Regions from separate parts of the Halomonas sp. MS1 genome, predicted to be linked through region 1. Evidence: predicted binding sites of a transcription regulator. Region 1 holds the regulator's gene; the other holds the start of a gene.
What was found. Region 1 encodes sigma-54, which starts transcription at its own class of promoters, with help from an activator protein. Its sites were predicted from a motif close to TGGCACNNNNNTTGCTNT; they were not measured.
Positions count from the first base shown of each region.

Region 2: NF683_RS06200 (P-II family nitrogen regulator) is a predicted target of sigma-54. The motif match lies at 3,460-3,477, and genes of this name have one in related genera.

Region 1 covers NZ_CP098926.1:4,224,613-4,231,835, forward strand. The annotation lists gene NF683_RS19610 (KpsF/GutQ family sugar-phosphate isomerase) at 1-472, shown strand, start outside; gene NF683_RS19615 (KdsC family phosphatase) at 508-1,050, shown strand; gene lptC (LPS export ABC transporter periplasmic protein LptC) at 1,050-1,622, shown strand; gene lptA (lipopolysaccharide transport periplasmic protein LptA) at 1,631-2,134, shown strand; gene lptB (LPS export ABC transporter ATP-binding protein) at 2,201-2,926, shown strand; gene NF683_RS19635 (RNA polymerase factor sigma-54) at 3,032-4,447, shown strand; gene hpf (ribosome hibernation-promoting factor, HPF/YfiA family) at 4,546-4,854, shown strand; gene ptsN (PTS IIA-like nitrogen regulatory protein PtsN) at 4,859-5,329, shown strand; gene rapZ (RNase adapter RapZ) at 5,405-6,319, shown strand; gene NF683_RS19655 (HPr family phosphocarrier protein) at 6,365-6,634, shown strand; gene pmbA (metalloprotease PmbA) at 6,687-7,223, opposite strand, start outside.
Region 2 covers NZ_CP098926.1:1,392,575-1,399,797, forward strand. The annotation lists gene NF683_RS06180 (LysR family transcriptional regulator) at 1-51, opposite strand, end outside; gene NF683_RS06185 (ferredoxin--NADP reductase) at 235-1,011, shown strand; gene glnK (P-II family nitrogen regulator) at 1,223-1,561, opposite strand; gene NF683_RS06195 (ammonium transporter) at 1,765-3,012, opposite strand; gene NF683_RS06200 (P-II family nitrogen regulator) at 3,058-3,396, opposite strand; gene NF683_RS06205 (accessory factor UbiK family protein) at 3,757-4,098, shown strand; gene NF683_RS06210 (TonB-dependent receptor) at 4,284-6,419, shown strand; gene NF683_RS06215 (helix-turn-helix transcriptional regulator) at 6,469-7,223, shown strand, end outside.

The DNA.
Region 1 (7,223 bases):
CTTAGCCGTGGCATTATTAGAAGCACGTGGCTTCACCGCGGAAGATTTTGCGCTCTCACACCCAGGTGGAAGCCTCGGCAAACGCCTACTTTTGCGTGTAAAGGATTTAATGCACAACGGATCACGCCTCCCCCAAGTAGCATTAGGCAGCCCGCTACGGGACGCACTGTTGGAAATTACTCGCCAAGGGCTGGGCTTTACCTGCGTCGTCGATAGCGAAGGACGCCTTGCCGGCGTTTATACCGACGGTGACTTACGCCGAACGCTGGATCAGTTTCATGACCTACGTGACGTCCTAGTTGATGATGTGATGACACGCCCTGGAAAACGTATCGGTCCCGATGTGTTAGCAGCTGAAGCGGTACGCATCATGGAAGACAGTCGAATCACCGCACTGGCGGTCGTGGATGATCAGCAGCGCCCCATTGGCGCGCTGCATATGCATGACTTACTTGCTAGCGGTGTCATTTAATCATTCCTTTCAGACATTAATAATACGGAGGCTTCATGGCCCTACCTGACGCTCTACAAGACCGGATTCGTCGCGTAAAATTGCTTGCCATTGACGTTGACGGCGTACTTACCGATGGCCGCCTCTATTTCCAAGCTGACGGTATCGAAATCAAAGCGTTTCATACCCAAGATGGCCACGGCCTCAAACTTTTGAAGCGCGTCGGAATCCATGTTGCCTTAATTACTGGGCGTGATTCTCCCATGGTCAGCCAACGTGCTGCGTCGTTAGGCATTACCCATGTGTATCAAGGGTGCGAGGATAAACTCACTACGCTACGCGCGCTTTGCCAACGCCTAGATATTACGCTTGAGCAGGTTGCTTATTGTGGTGACGACCTACCCGACCTTGCTCCAATGAAACGTTCTGGCGTAGGCATCACCGTCCCTAATGCTCCTGATTATATGCATACCCACGCTGACTGGATCACCGACCGGCTTGGTGGCCACGGCGCTGTGCGTGAAATCTGCGACACTTTATTGATGTCTCAAGGCCATTGGGATGCTGTTTTAGATACGTACCTGCACGGCCAATCGTAATGCGCTTTTGGGTTAAAAAACGCATTTGGATAACCATCATGGTGCTTGCCTTAGGTGGCATACTGGTATGGTTGGATCCACGCGGCCCTCAAGACCAATCAATCGACGCTGAGGCTCGCGCTCAAGAGCCCGGCCATGTATTAGAGAATGCAGAAATCACTCTGTTTGGTGACACCGGTGCCATCCAGCAGTCGCTGACGACGCCGCGCTTAGTCCATACCCCTCAAACGGCGATGACAGATGTCTTCTCCCCCAGGGCAACACTATTCGATAGCGAAGAGCGTCAATGGCTAGCGACGGCGAAGACCGGCACCCTAAATACTGACACGCAGGTGCTCACGCTAGCTGGCTCAGCCCAATTACTTGCACCCGACGAGGGCTGGCAGCTGAATACAGAGTTATTACATTATGATGGCACCACCCGTCATGCTTGGAGCGATGCCGAAACCATACTTCAGCAACCGCCCCAGCGCATTGGCGCTTCACGCATGGATGTATGGCTGGATGATAGCCAGATCCGCTTAACCAATAACGTGCGCGGCGTTCACCCGCCTGCCACTCGTTCTCAGTAGGAGTCGCGATGAACGCTCTTATTCGCACGGCACTCTTCGTCATTGCACTACCCATTTCAGCGGCAGCGCTACCGGTCATGGCACAAAGCCAAGCCCCCGTAGAAGTAGAGGCTGACCGTTTAGATCTCGATCAACGCGCAGGCACTGCTGTGTATTCAGGCAACGTCGATATTCGGCAGGGCAATATGCAACTGCGCGGAGATCGCGTTGAGATTCAGCGCAACGATGCTGGCGAGCTATCGCGCGCCGTTGCAACCGGTGGACGAGCCTATATACGCAACCAGCTCGAAGACCAAGCTAGCCCAATGGAAGGCTGGGCAAAGCGCATTATTTATCATGTTGCCGAGCGTCGGGTAGAGCTCATTGACCAAGCGGAACTGACCCAGCAAGCAGATCGCTTTGAAGGTGGACGCTTAGAGTATTTTATCGACCAAGGTGTGGTTCAGGCGCGTTCTGATGTTAGTGGTAGTGAACCACAACGTATCCGCATGACTCTTCAGCCGGAACAATAGGAGTGTCCAGTGGCGACAAATAACGCAGAGCCTGCACCTCAAACCACAGCCTCAGAATCAGCGCCGATAAAAACCCTTTATGCTCGCCACCTAGCCAAAAGCTATAAACGCCGCCGTGTCGTTAAAGATATTAACCTAGAGATATCTCAAGGCAGCGTGGTAGGGCTGCTAGGCCCCAATGGCGCTGGCAAAACGACATCGTTTTATATGATTGTCGGCTTGGTAAAGTCTGATGCGGGAAAGGTTGGCATTGACGAGCTTGATTTAACCCATGCCCCCATGCACGAACGTGCAATGGCAGGTATTGGCTACTTGCCTCAGGAAGCCTCTATTTTTCGCAAACTTTCTGTCGCCGACAACATAATGGCAATCTTGGAAACTCGTAAAGAACTCGATCGTAACGCCCGGGAGCAGCGCCTTGAGTCGCTACTCGAAGATTTCCACATCACGCACATTCGTGACAACTTCGGCATGAGTCTTTCGGGCGGAGAGCGTAGACGTGTTGAGATCGCACGCTCCCTCGCGACAGAGCCTGCCTTTATTCTGCTTGATGAGCCATTTGCCGGCGTTGACCCGATCTCAGTGGGTGATATTAAAACGATCATTCGAGCCCTCAAAAAACGCCATATCGGCGTGCTGATCACTGATCATAACGTCAGGGAAACACTAGATATTTGCGATATTGCCTACATTGTAGGTGACGGTCATATCATCGCCAGTGGCCCCCCTCAGGAAATTCTCAACAACCAGCGGGTAAGAGACGTTTATTTGGGGGCTGATTTCCGCCTGTAAACAGCCACCTGCAGAAAAAATAGTAGTGGTGGCATAGTTATTGCACTTGCACCAAGCCATAACTCGCACTAGGGTGGAGCTTTCTGATTAACGAGTGGTTCTCAGATGGTCATGAAAGCTTCTCTTCAATTGCGTATCGGTACACAGCTGACCATGACACCTCAGCTGCAGCAGGCCATCGCCCTGTTACAGCTATCAACGCTGGACCTCCGTCAAGAAATTCAGCAAGCACTTGATGCCAATCCAATGCTTGAGCAGGAAGATGAGTTCGGCGAACAGGCCGTTAGTGAACCCCAGGAAGCTGAATGGTCCGAAAGCATTCCTAATGAACTCTCTACTGACAGTGACTGGTCAGACACTTATCAAGACCTAGGCAGCCATGGCACCAGCAGCGAGGGGCCTGACTTTGAGCGTCAAGCCGCGGGTCAAAGTTTGCATGGCCACTTACTTTGGCAACTCGCCATGACAGATTTTTCACCACGCGACCATGCCATTGCTGAAAGCCTCATCGATGCACTGGATGCCAACGGCTACCTAACCCAGCCTCTCAATGACATTCGCGAAGGACTTAAAGCCCAAGGGCATGAAGGCCTTAGCCAGCGTGAAGTTGAAACAACCTTGCTGCGCCTTCAACAGTTTGAGCCCACCGGTGTATTTGCGCGCGACCTGCGGGAGTGCTTAATGCTGCAGCTCGCCTCACTACCCGAAGATACACCGCTGCTGATGCCTGCCAAGCGGCTAGTGCGTCAATTTCTTGAAGCGCTCGGTAAGGATGATGTGCGTTTGCTAAAGCGGCGGTTAAGCCTGGATGATGAGCAGCTTGATGACGTCATTCGCTTGATCCGCAGCCTTGATCCTCGCCCAGGAAGTGCCTTTGGCGACACAGATGACAGCTATGTAACGCCAGATTTAGTCGTCCGCCATGACCACGAAGGATGGCACCTGGAGCTAAACCCAGAGGCACTGCCGCGCTTGCGCATTCAACCTGACTACGCAAGCCTCATCAAACGGGCTGACAAGAGCCAAGATAACCAGTTTTTAAAAGAGCATCTCCAGGAAGCGCGCTGGCTCATCAAGAGCCTTTCAAGTCGAAATGATACGCTACTGCGGGTGGGCCGAGAAATCATAGCGCGCCAAATAGGCTTTCTGGAACACGGTGAAGAAGCCATGAAACCGCTGATTTTAGCCGACATCGCAGACGCCGTTGAAATGCATGAATCTACTATTTCCAGGGTCACCACCCAGAAATATATCCATACCCCGCGCGGTGTGTTCGAACTCAAATACTTCTTTTCCAGCCAAGTAAGTGGCCAGGACGGCGGCGACAGTCATTCCAGCACCGCCATCCGGGCTCGAATCAAAAAACTGGTGCAAGATGAACCGCCCGGCAAACCGCTCTCAGACAGCCGCCTCGTGGCGCTATTGGAAGAGGGTGGCATTAATGTAGCAAGGCGAACGGTGGCCAAATATCGCGAGTCGATGGGCATTCCCTCTTCAAGCGAGCGCCGCCGTTTACGCTAATAAAACAGTGCTAACGAGACAAAGTCTGTCTAGGGGCTTTGCAATAGCGCAAAAAGGGTTACAATCGAAGAACAGTCCGATGGATAAGGAGCACGTCAATGCAAGTAAATATCACTGGTCATCACGTAGATCTGACTGACGCCTTGCGTGACTATGTAAATGAGAAGCTGGAACGCGTTGAGCGCCATTATGACAACATCACCACCGTACAAGTAACCTTATCTGTTGAAAAGGAGCGTCAGCAAGCTGCCTGCACCCTGCATGCTGCAGGAGCCGATCTACACGCAGAAGCATTAGACAATGATATGTATGCTGCGATTGATGCACTAGCGGACAAAATTGACCGTCAACTCGTTAAACACAAGGAAAAAGCACAAGCTCGCGCCCAAGGCGCTGGCGTGCGTTAACTCAATGACGTTGGAAACCATACTTCCCCCGGAGCGCGTGCTGTATGACGTCCCCGGGGGCAGCAAAAAAAGGGTGCTGGAATTTTTCAGCACCTTTATTGCGCAAAACACGCCAAGCCTAGATAGCCAAGAAGTCTTCAGCCGCCTGATTGGTCGTGAGCGTTTGGGTAGCACTGGAATAGGCAACGGCGTTGCCATTCCTCACGCCCGTAGCCCTCACTGCAGCTCGCCTATCGCTGGTTTTTTAAAGTTAGCCGAGCCTGTAGATTTCGATGCTATTGATGGCGATCCCGTCGACCTTGTTTTCGTACTTTTAGTACCCGAAGAGGCGGACGACACGCACTTAGCCTTATTAGGGCAAGTGGCGTCTATCATGAACAGCGTTGACACACGTCAGCAGCTTCGTAGAGCGGCTAGCCAACGTGAGCTATTGGACCTTATAACAGCAAAAATTCGTGAACAGCCTGTTAGCTAAAGGGTCCACCGCTAGACACTGCCTACTAAGTCCAACGTTTACCTCCATTTTTATTGGCATGCCAAGAGAAACTCTATGCAATTGGTGATCATTAGCGGCCGTTCAGGGTCCGGTAAATCTATCGCCTTACAAGCGTTAGAAGATCTTGGCTATTGTGCCATCGATAACCTGCCCGCCATGCTACTCAGCTCCCTGGTGGATGAGCTTCGTGAGCAAGGGGCACGCCCCCAACTAGCGGTAAGTATCGATGCGCGCAATTTACCTGCTGCATTAAAGCAACTGCCAAAAATGCTTGAATCTTTGCGCCAGAAAAGCATTCACTTCCAGGTTATCTATCTAACCACCGATGCGCGAATTCTTCTTGAGCGATACTCAGCCACGCGTCGTCGCCACCCTCTTACGCGTGATAGTGACATGACGCTTGAAGAGGCCATCAATAAAGAAGAAGAAACCCTGCTCGACATCCGTGATCTGGCTGACCTGATGATCGACACATCGCGTCTGTCGGTTCATGACCTGCGCCGCCGGATAACGGATCAGGTTGCCCAACAGCGTGAAGATAGATTAACGCTGACACTAGAGTCATTTGGCTATAAACGGGGCGTCCCACTTGACGCAGATCTCGTCTTTGACGTGCGCTGCCTACCAAATCCGTACTGGGATCCTACACTGCGCCAATACACTGGCCGTGATGCCAATATCATCCACTTTCTGAAGGGATATCCTGTCGTAGAAGAAATGCGCAATGATATCCAGACATGGCTGGAAAAGTGGCTACCCGCTTACCAAAATAGCCAACGCAGTTATATGACGATTGCGATTGGCTGTACCGGCGGGCAGCACCGCTCTGTCTTCATGGTGGAACAACTGGCGCAAATGCTGGTAAAACAAGCGGGAGAGGTTCAACTCCGTCATCGTGAGCTAGGCCTGCAGTACACCCTCAGTGAGCAGCAGCCCTCCACATCCGCGCCTTCAACAGACGCGCAATAAGCAACGCCTTTTCTTCACGACCCCACTCGGCTAAAAGGAACCAGAGTGCCAGAAAGAACCTTAACACTCACTAATCAGCGCGGCCTTCATGCTCGCGCAGCGACAAAACTCGTCAAGTGTGGCCAACAATTTTCTGCCAACATTCACGTTTACAAACAACAACAAATGGCAGACGCGGCCAACATTATGTCGTTATTGATGCTGGCCGCCCCTTGTGGCACTGAACTTAGAGTTCATGCGGAAGGCGACGACGCCGAACAAGCGCTAGAGGCGATTGAAGCGCTGTTCGACGCACGTTTTGACGAAGAGCACTAACATCAGCAAAACAGCGTCAGCCAACGTGCTAACTGAGCTGTTAGCTCAGTTGTTAGTTACCAGCGACGGTCATTGCATCAATTAGCCAGCTACCCGTGTGAATACTGCCACGGGTATCGATGTCATCACCGACGGCGACCAAGCCAGCAAACATGCTATTCAAATTACTGGCAATAGTGAATTCTTCGATAGGGTGCTGTATTTCGCCATTTTCTACCCAGAAGCCTGCCGCGCCTCGCGAATAGTCGCCAGTCACGCCGTTAACCCCCTGCCCCATTAGCTCAGTCACCCAAATGCCACGCCCCATCTGCTTCAGCAAATCATCTCGGGGCGTCAGCGGCGCTAACAAACGTAAATTGCGTGCCCCACCTGCATTACCTGTCGATTGCATGCCTAAACGCCGCGCACTGTAAGCAGACAGCATATAGCTGGCCACACTACCCTGATCAATAAAGCGATTGTTGCGAGTCTGAACGCCTTCAGCATCAAACGGCGAGCTAGCCGTCGCCCCCACCTCCATAGGCCGTTCTTCCAAACCAAACCAGCTCGGGAATAGCGGGCTACCTAAACGATCACATAAGAAAGAGGA
Region 2 (7,223 bases), 1.8 Mb from region 1:
GTGCTGGGCGACGGCCACAAAGACTTCCAACTGGCGCAGGGTGTAATGCATAGAGACAACCTATCTTGTTTCGGCGACATATCTATTCTTTAGATAAGTGTTATCAGTATAATTCGCTTAACAGATATATCTCTCTTTATTTAGAATTAGTAGCAACATATTTAGTCATTTTTTATGCTTTTTTAGAATATGGCAGACGAGGCTTAGGCCACTCTGCCCATTGGAGGAGTTAGCATGAGCAAGTTTGCCCTGGAAGAAGTCCTCAGCGTTCACCACTGGAACGACACCCTGTTCAGCTTCCGCACCACTCGCGAGCGTAGCCTACGCTTCAAAAATGGTCAGTTTGTGATGATTGGCCTGGAAGTGAACGGCAAACCGCTGATGCGTGCTTACTCCATCGCCAGCCCCAATTACGAAGACCATCTGGAATTTTTCAGCATCAAAGTACCCGATGGCCCGCTCACCTCGCGCTTGCAGCACCTTCAAGTTGGCGACCAAATTATGGTCAGCCGCAAGCCTACGGGCACGCTGGTATGCGATGACCTGCTTCCCGGCCGCAACCTTTACATGCTTTCCACCGGAACAGGCCTTGCACCGTTTATGAGCCTGATCCAAGACCCAGAAGTGTACGAGCGCTTTGAAAAAGTAGTGCTGGTGCATGGCGTACGCGAAGTATCTGAACTTGCCTATGCCGACTTTATTACCAAAGAGCTGCCTGCTCACGAGTATTTAGGCGAAGAGATTGCCGAGAAGCTGGTGTACTACCCCACGGTCACCCGTGAAGAATTCCACACCATGGGACGCCTGACCGATCACATTCGCAGCGGCAAGCTGTTTGAAGACACCGGTCTTCCGCCGATTGATCCGCGCCAAGACCGCGCGATGATTTGCGGCAGCCCCGCCATGCTCGACGACACTAGCGCGCTGCTAGACGAATTGGGCCTGAATATTTCTCCGCGGATGGGCGAGCCGGGCGATTACGTAATTGAGCGTGCCTTTGTTGAGAAGTGAGTAGTGAGTAGTGAGTAGTGAGTAGTGAGTAGTGAGTAGTGAGTAGTGAGTAGTGAGTAGTGAGTAGGAAAATTCTAGTCGCTTTAATGACTACATCACTAATACAAAGCCCCTGCTGGAGATGATCCACAGGGGCTTTGTGCTGCTTACTACCTACAGTTCAGCAACTTACTGCTTTTTACTTACCATTCACCACTCACAGTTAACAAACCTAAACCGCGTCTTTACCGGTTTCACCGGTACGAATACGGATCACCTGCTCCAGCGGCATGACAAAGATTTTGCCGTCGCCGATTTTGCCTGTGTTGGCAACCTGCGTAATGGCATCAATAACCTGTTCCGCCATATCGTCATCTACCGCAACTTCTAGCTTTACTTTGGGCAGAAAATCCACCACGTACTCTGCACCACGATATAGCTCTGTGTGACCTTTCTGACGGCCAAAGCCCTTCACTTCCGTTACCGTAATGCCCTGCACGCCGATATCAGAGAGCGATTCGCGTACGTCATCAAGCTTAAACGGCTTGATAATGGCTGAGATCAATTTCATTGCGACATCCTCTAGCTTGGTGGCCTTTTATTAAAGGTTGGCGGGACACTGCTGTTAGCCAAGCCCGTTAGCGTTAAGCATACACCGCTACAGGCAGAGAATAAAAAATCAGCGCCTATGGATTGTAACAATGCACTAAGGCAAAAAGGCCTCCCGCTAGGGGAGGCCAAAAGAGCACGCCAGCTCATTTCATTAGCGTAAGCTTATTTCTTAACGCTAAATTCGGGATAGGCTTCAAGACCGCACTCAGCAATATCGACACCTTCATACTCTTCTTCTTCGCTAACGCGGATACCCATGATGGCTTTCAGCACCAGCCATACCACCAGGCTGGCAACGAATACCCAGCCAAAGATACCAACGATACCGATCAGCTGTGCGCCGAAAGAAGCGTCGCCATTGGTCAACGGTACCGCCAGCACGCCCCAGATACCCACCACACCGTGTACCGAGATCGCACCGACCGGATCATCAAGCTTCAGTTTGTCCAGCGTGACGATCGCAGCGACAACGATCAAGCCACCCACCGCCCCAATCACCGCAGCACCTAGCGCAGAGGGCGACAGAGGATCCGCAGTAATCGCGACAAGACCAGCCAGAGCACCGTTAAGCGCCATGGTAAGGTCCGCTTTACGGAACCACAGCTTGGCAAGAATCAGTGCGGCAAGCACGCCACCGGCAGCGGCCGCATTGGTGTTAACAAACACCTGAGCAACGTTGTTGGCAGAGCTGATGTCGGACATTTTCAGTTCAGAGCCGCCGTTGAAACCGAACCAACCCATCCAAAGGATAAAAGTACCCAGTGTGGCCAGCGGCATGTTGGCGCCGGGAATCGCGTGGATAGACCCATCTTTACCGTACTTACCTTTACGTGGGCCAAGCACCAATACACCCGCTAAGGCAGCCGCGGCACCTGCTAAGTGAACAATGCCGGAACCCGCGTAATCGGAATAGCCGACTTCAGACAACCAGCCGCCGCCCCACGTCCAGTAGCCAGACACCGGATAAATAAAGGCTGTCATCACCACTGCGAAGGCCAGGAATGCCCACAGCTTCATGCGCTCAGCAACCGCACCAGACACAATCGACATGGCTGTGGCCACAAACACTACCTGGAAGAAAAAGTCAGAGCGCATTGAGTAGTAAGGCGCATCATCACCGCCTGCGGTCACTGCATCCACGCTGTTTTCAGCGCCAATCAAGAAACCAAGGTTGGGTAGGAAGCCACCCGCGCTGCTGGAATACATAATGTAGTAACCCACCAGCAAGTACATGGTGCAGGCAATCGCAAACAGCGCGATATTTTTGGTCAGAATCTCGGCGGTGTTTTTCGAACGTACCAAGCCAGCCTCAAGCATTGAGAAGCCAGCGGCCATCCACATGACGAGCACGCCGCAAATTAGGAAGTAAAACGTGTCGAGCGCGTAGCTCAGATCAGTCAACTCATTCATTTTAAGTTCCCCGTTGAACTATAGAAATGATCCGAAAAAACAGCTTCAAACGGCGTCTGCACCGCGTTCGCCTGTCCGAATCCGAATAACGTCTTCAAGCGGTGTCACAAACACCTTGCCGTCACCGATCTTGCCGCTGTTAGCTGCGCTACAGATCGCTTCCAATACGCTCTCTAACCGGGTGTCGTCCACGGCCACTTCAACTTTTACCTTGGGTAGAAAGTCGACGACGTACTCTGCCCCCCGATACAGCTCGGTATGCCCCTTTTGACGACCGAAGCCTTTAACTTCAGTCACCGTGATGCCCTGAACGCCGTTGTCAGCGAGCGCTTCACGAACGTCGTCAAGTTTGAATGGCTTGATGATAGCGGTGATGAGTTTCATCCCGGATCTCCCCTGCTGGATTAGGTAGCGGCAGCGCCGCCCGAATTAACTGCTTATCTCGTTAATGCGCATACCGTGCCACCCAACTTTTTTTTCTTATAAGTCAGCAGTTTGTTTTATAAAAATTAAGATTTTTCGGTGGCAAGGAAGACTTAGTAGCCGCCGCCACTGCCCGCTTGCACCATAAAAGAACATGAATAAAAACGCGGCGCTCTATTTCGATGCACTCCTTCGATGCACCCCGCCGATAAAGAGAGGCCAGAGGCTAATTTGCAAACGATGCATGCGCATCGACGGCGGGTTGCGTATCCTTATTAGTAAGCAGTGCACATTTATGCGTGGTCATTTAAGGAGAGAGCGATGGCGCCTCAAGATCGCATTAGCCGTTTAGCCCAGCAAATTGGGGATCGTTTACAGAACGCCTCCCAAGCCCCGGAAGATATTCAAAAAGGCGTACAGCAGGTAGTGCGTGGTGCCTTTGACAGGTTGGAGCTGGTGTCACGGGAAGACTTTGATATTTTGATGGATGTATTGCAGCGCACCCGCTCACGCGTTGAAGCTCTAGAGCGCCAAGTGGCCAGCCTTGAGGCCGCCGTGGAAGCGTCTACCTCAACGAGTCCTTCCCCCATTGAAGCAGAAGCACCACCAACCCCCGCTCCTGAACCGAACAGTGATGGTTCAGAGGATGACAAGCCCGCCTAAATCCAGAACGGACGGCAATAGGTTGACGACGCCTATTGCCGACTAAGTGGTGGCTTAATACGTTGATGTTGATGACGTAAAGAGCGTCATACCCACTTAATAAACACGAATCAATATCATTGACTTTGATTGTTGTGGTGATACTCTCCGCCTCCTACTCCCTAACTGCTTGCGGATTGTTCACCATGTCTGACTGGTCTTCTTCAACGGCTGCACTCATTGGCACGGGTCTATTACTAGGCTTTTCCAGCGATGTTTTCGCCCAAAACACAACGTCTGGATCCACGCTAAACGCAAACGCTGGAGATACCATGGTGGTGGTTGGCTCCCGCACCCCAACCCAGATCAGTCAAATACCTGGCGCGGTATGGGTGATTGATAAAGAGATGCTGCAACAGCAGACCCGCAATGGTGCAGACCTAAAGACGGCTTTGGGGCAACTTGTGCCGGGGCTGGATCTGGCACCGCAAGGGCGCACCAATTATGGGCAAAACATGCGTGGTCGGGGCGTGCAGGTGCTTATCGATGGCGTATCTCTGAACAGTTCACGTGGGCTTTCCCGTCAGTTCGATGCCATTGATCCCTTCAATATTGAGCGTGTAGAAGTGCTTTCCGGTGCCAGCAGCCTGTATGGCGGCGGTGCTACGGGGGGCTTGATCAATATCATTACGCGCAAAGGCGAAGAAGGCCTGAACTGGCGCACCGAAGCTGGCATCACCACAGGCTTCAACAACAGCGATGATATGGATCGACGTCTGTCGCAATCAATCAGCGGCGGCAATGAGCGGGTTCAGGGCTATCTGGGTACCTCCATTGTGGACAACGGCCGTCACTATGACGGCAGCGGTCAGGAGATCTTTCCTGATATTGCCCAGACCGACCTGCAGGACAATCGCAGCATTGATGTATTGGGCAACCTCTCGTTCCGTTTGACCGACGAACAGAGCCTGGAGCTGGGCGCCCAGCTGTATCGTTCCGGCTACGAAGGTAACCGGGGTGTTTACTTTCCCAACCTCGACGCAGCCACGCCCAACTTGAACGATGCCGAGATTCGCGACGGCTACCGTTCACAGCGCGACCCGGAAACCGACCGCAAGCTGGTCAACGTCAACTACCACCACGCTAACCTGTGGGGGCAAAACTTCTATCTACAGGCCTTCCACCGAGAAGAGGAATCCAGCTTCCAGGCCTTTCCTTACCCTGTCTCGGATGGCCTGCAGTTTCGTGCATCGCAACAAAATACTGATTTAAGCGGTATTAAAGCGCTGTTTGAGTCGCGCCTGGGTGATGACATCTCATTGACCTATGGGCTCGACCTGGATCGCGAAAAATTCGATGCCAGCCAGATGCTGTTCGATACCGATGTATCAGATACTACCGGAGGGCTGGTACAGCAGGCTTCGGGCGTTGAGCCCCGCTATCCAGGCTATCAGGTGGACGGGCTTTCGGGCTTCGTCCAAGGTGACTGGCAGGCCACCCAGGCGCTTAAGCTCTCCGCAGGGTTGCGGCAGCAGCATATGGATGTCGAAGTGGGCGATTTCCAGGGTATTCCCGGCGGTAAGAACGATTACGAAGCCACGCTATTGAATGCCAGCGCTCTCTACGATTACGGCAACGGTCACCAGAACTGGCTGCAGTTTAGCCAGGGCTTCGAGCTGCCAGATCCCGCCAAATACTACGGCAAGAGCCCCGAGGTGAGTGTCGATAACAACCCTCTATCTGCCATCGAGACAGATCAGGTGGAGCTAGGCTGGCGCTACCAGGGGGGCAACTGGATGGCTCAAACGGCACTCTACTACGCTTGGTCGGACAAGGCAGTAGAGAATGCCCAGGATCTGAGCGTCAGCGTAGTGGACGAAAAGAAACGCGACTTTGGTCTAGAGAGCGCGGTAACCCGTTACTTCGACAACGGCCTGGAGGTCGGCGGCACCCTACACTTAGTGCGTTCCGAGCAGGAGAACAGCCAAGGGGAGTGGGAGAAGCGTGACGCCCGCTATGCATCGCTCTCCTCTTCAACGGCCTTTATCGGCTGGACCGACTACGTGCGTTCGGCGCGCTTGCAAGCCAGCCATACTTTCGATCTGAAAGACGACGCGGATCGTGAGATCGACGGCAACACCACCCTCGATCTATCGCTCAGCCAGGAGACCGATTTTGGCACCGTGAGTCTGGGCATACAGAACCTACTCGATGATCAGTACTCCACCGTCTGGGGCCAGCGGGCCGCTATGTTCTATTCGCCCTACTACGGACCAGAATACCTCTACGACTATCAAGGGCGCGGACGTACTTACACCCTGAACTGGTCGATGGCGTATTAAGCACCGCCCGGCTACTCGCAGGCAGCCGCTCAACAGCGAGGGAATGGGAATGGCGACACTCGACACACTCGCGCCACTCACCACCTATGACCTGCTGGCCCTTGGTCAGCGCTTCGGGATCGATTACCGCTTTCCCGAAGCGCCCGACCGCTCCCCATCGCCTTACGTGGCTCGCGGGCGTGTGATCGATTTCGAGATCACCCCGGCCCTACGCGTGACGCACTCAGATCTTGACGTCCTGCACGCTTATGCCTCCACCTCCCGTCGTACCGCTCCGTGGTTTCTCAGTGTGATACTTGAGGGCTGCATCCACGTGGGGCTCGGCCACCAGTCATTTCAATTACAGGCTGGCGATGCCTTCAGTGCACACTTCAACCAGCAGACTGGGCTTGAGGTCTTCCAGCCGGCACCACAACGCTTACGCACCCTCAACGTATCGATTCTAGATGGCCTCGAGTCTCTCTCTTCCTCGCCCATCAACGTTGCCCCTCCAGCCACCCCAGTGCTACACACTTGGCAAGTACCGCCGCTCCTTCGCCATAGCCTAGAAACCGCGCTGACGTCGAACTGGTCAGCAGAACGGCAGTGCCTATTATGGCAAGGCCTCGCGCTCCAGTTACTCGCTCATGGCCTGCCTGCCGCTTGCCTGGAAACCGGCGATAAAAACACACAAGAAGGCCCCCCTCCGAGCCTTTCGCATCGCGACCACCAACGCCTGGAGCGCTTGCGCCAGCAGCTCGAACATTATCCCAACCAGCATTACCGGCTGGAGCAGTTGGCCCGAAATGCCGCCATGAGCCCTAG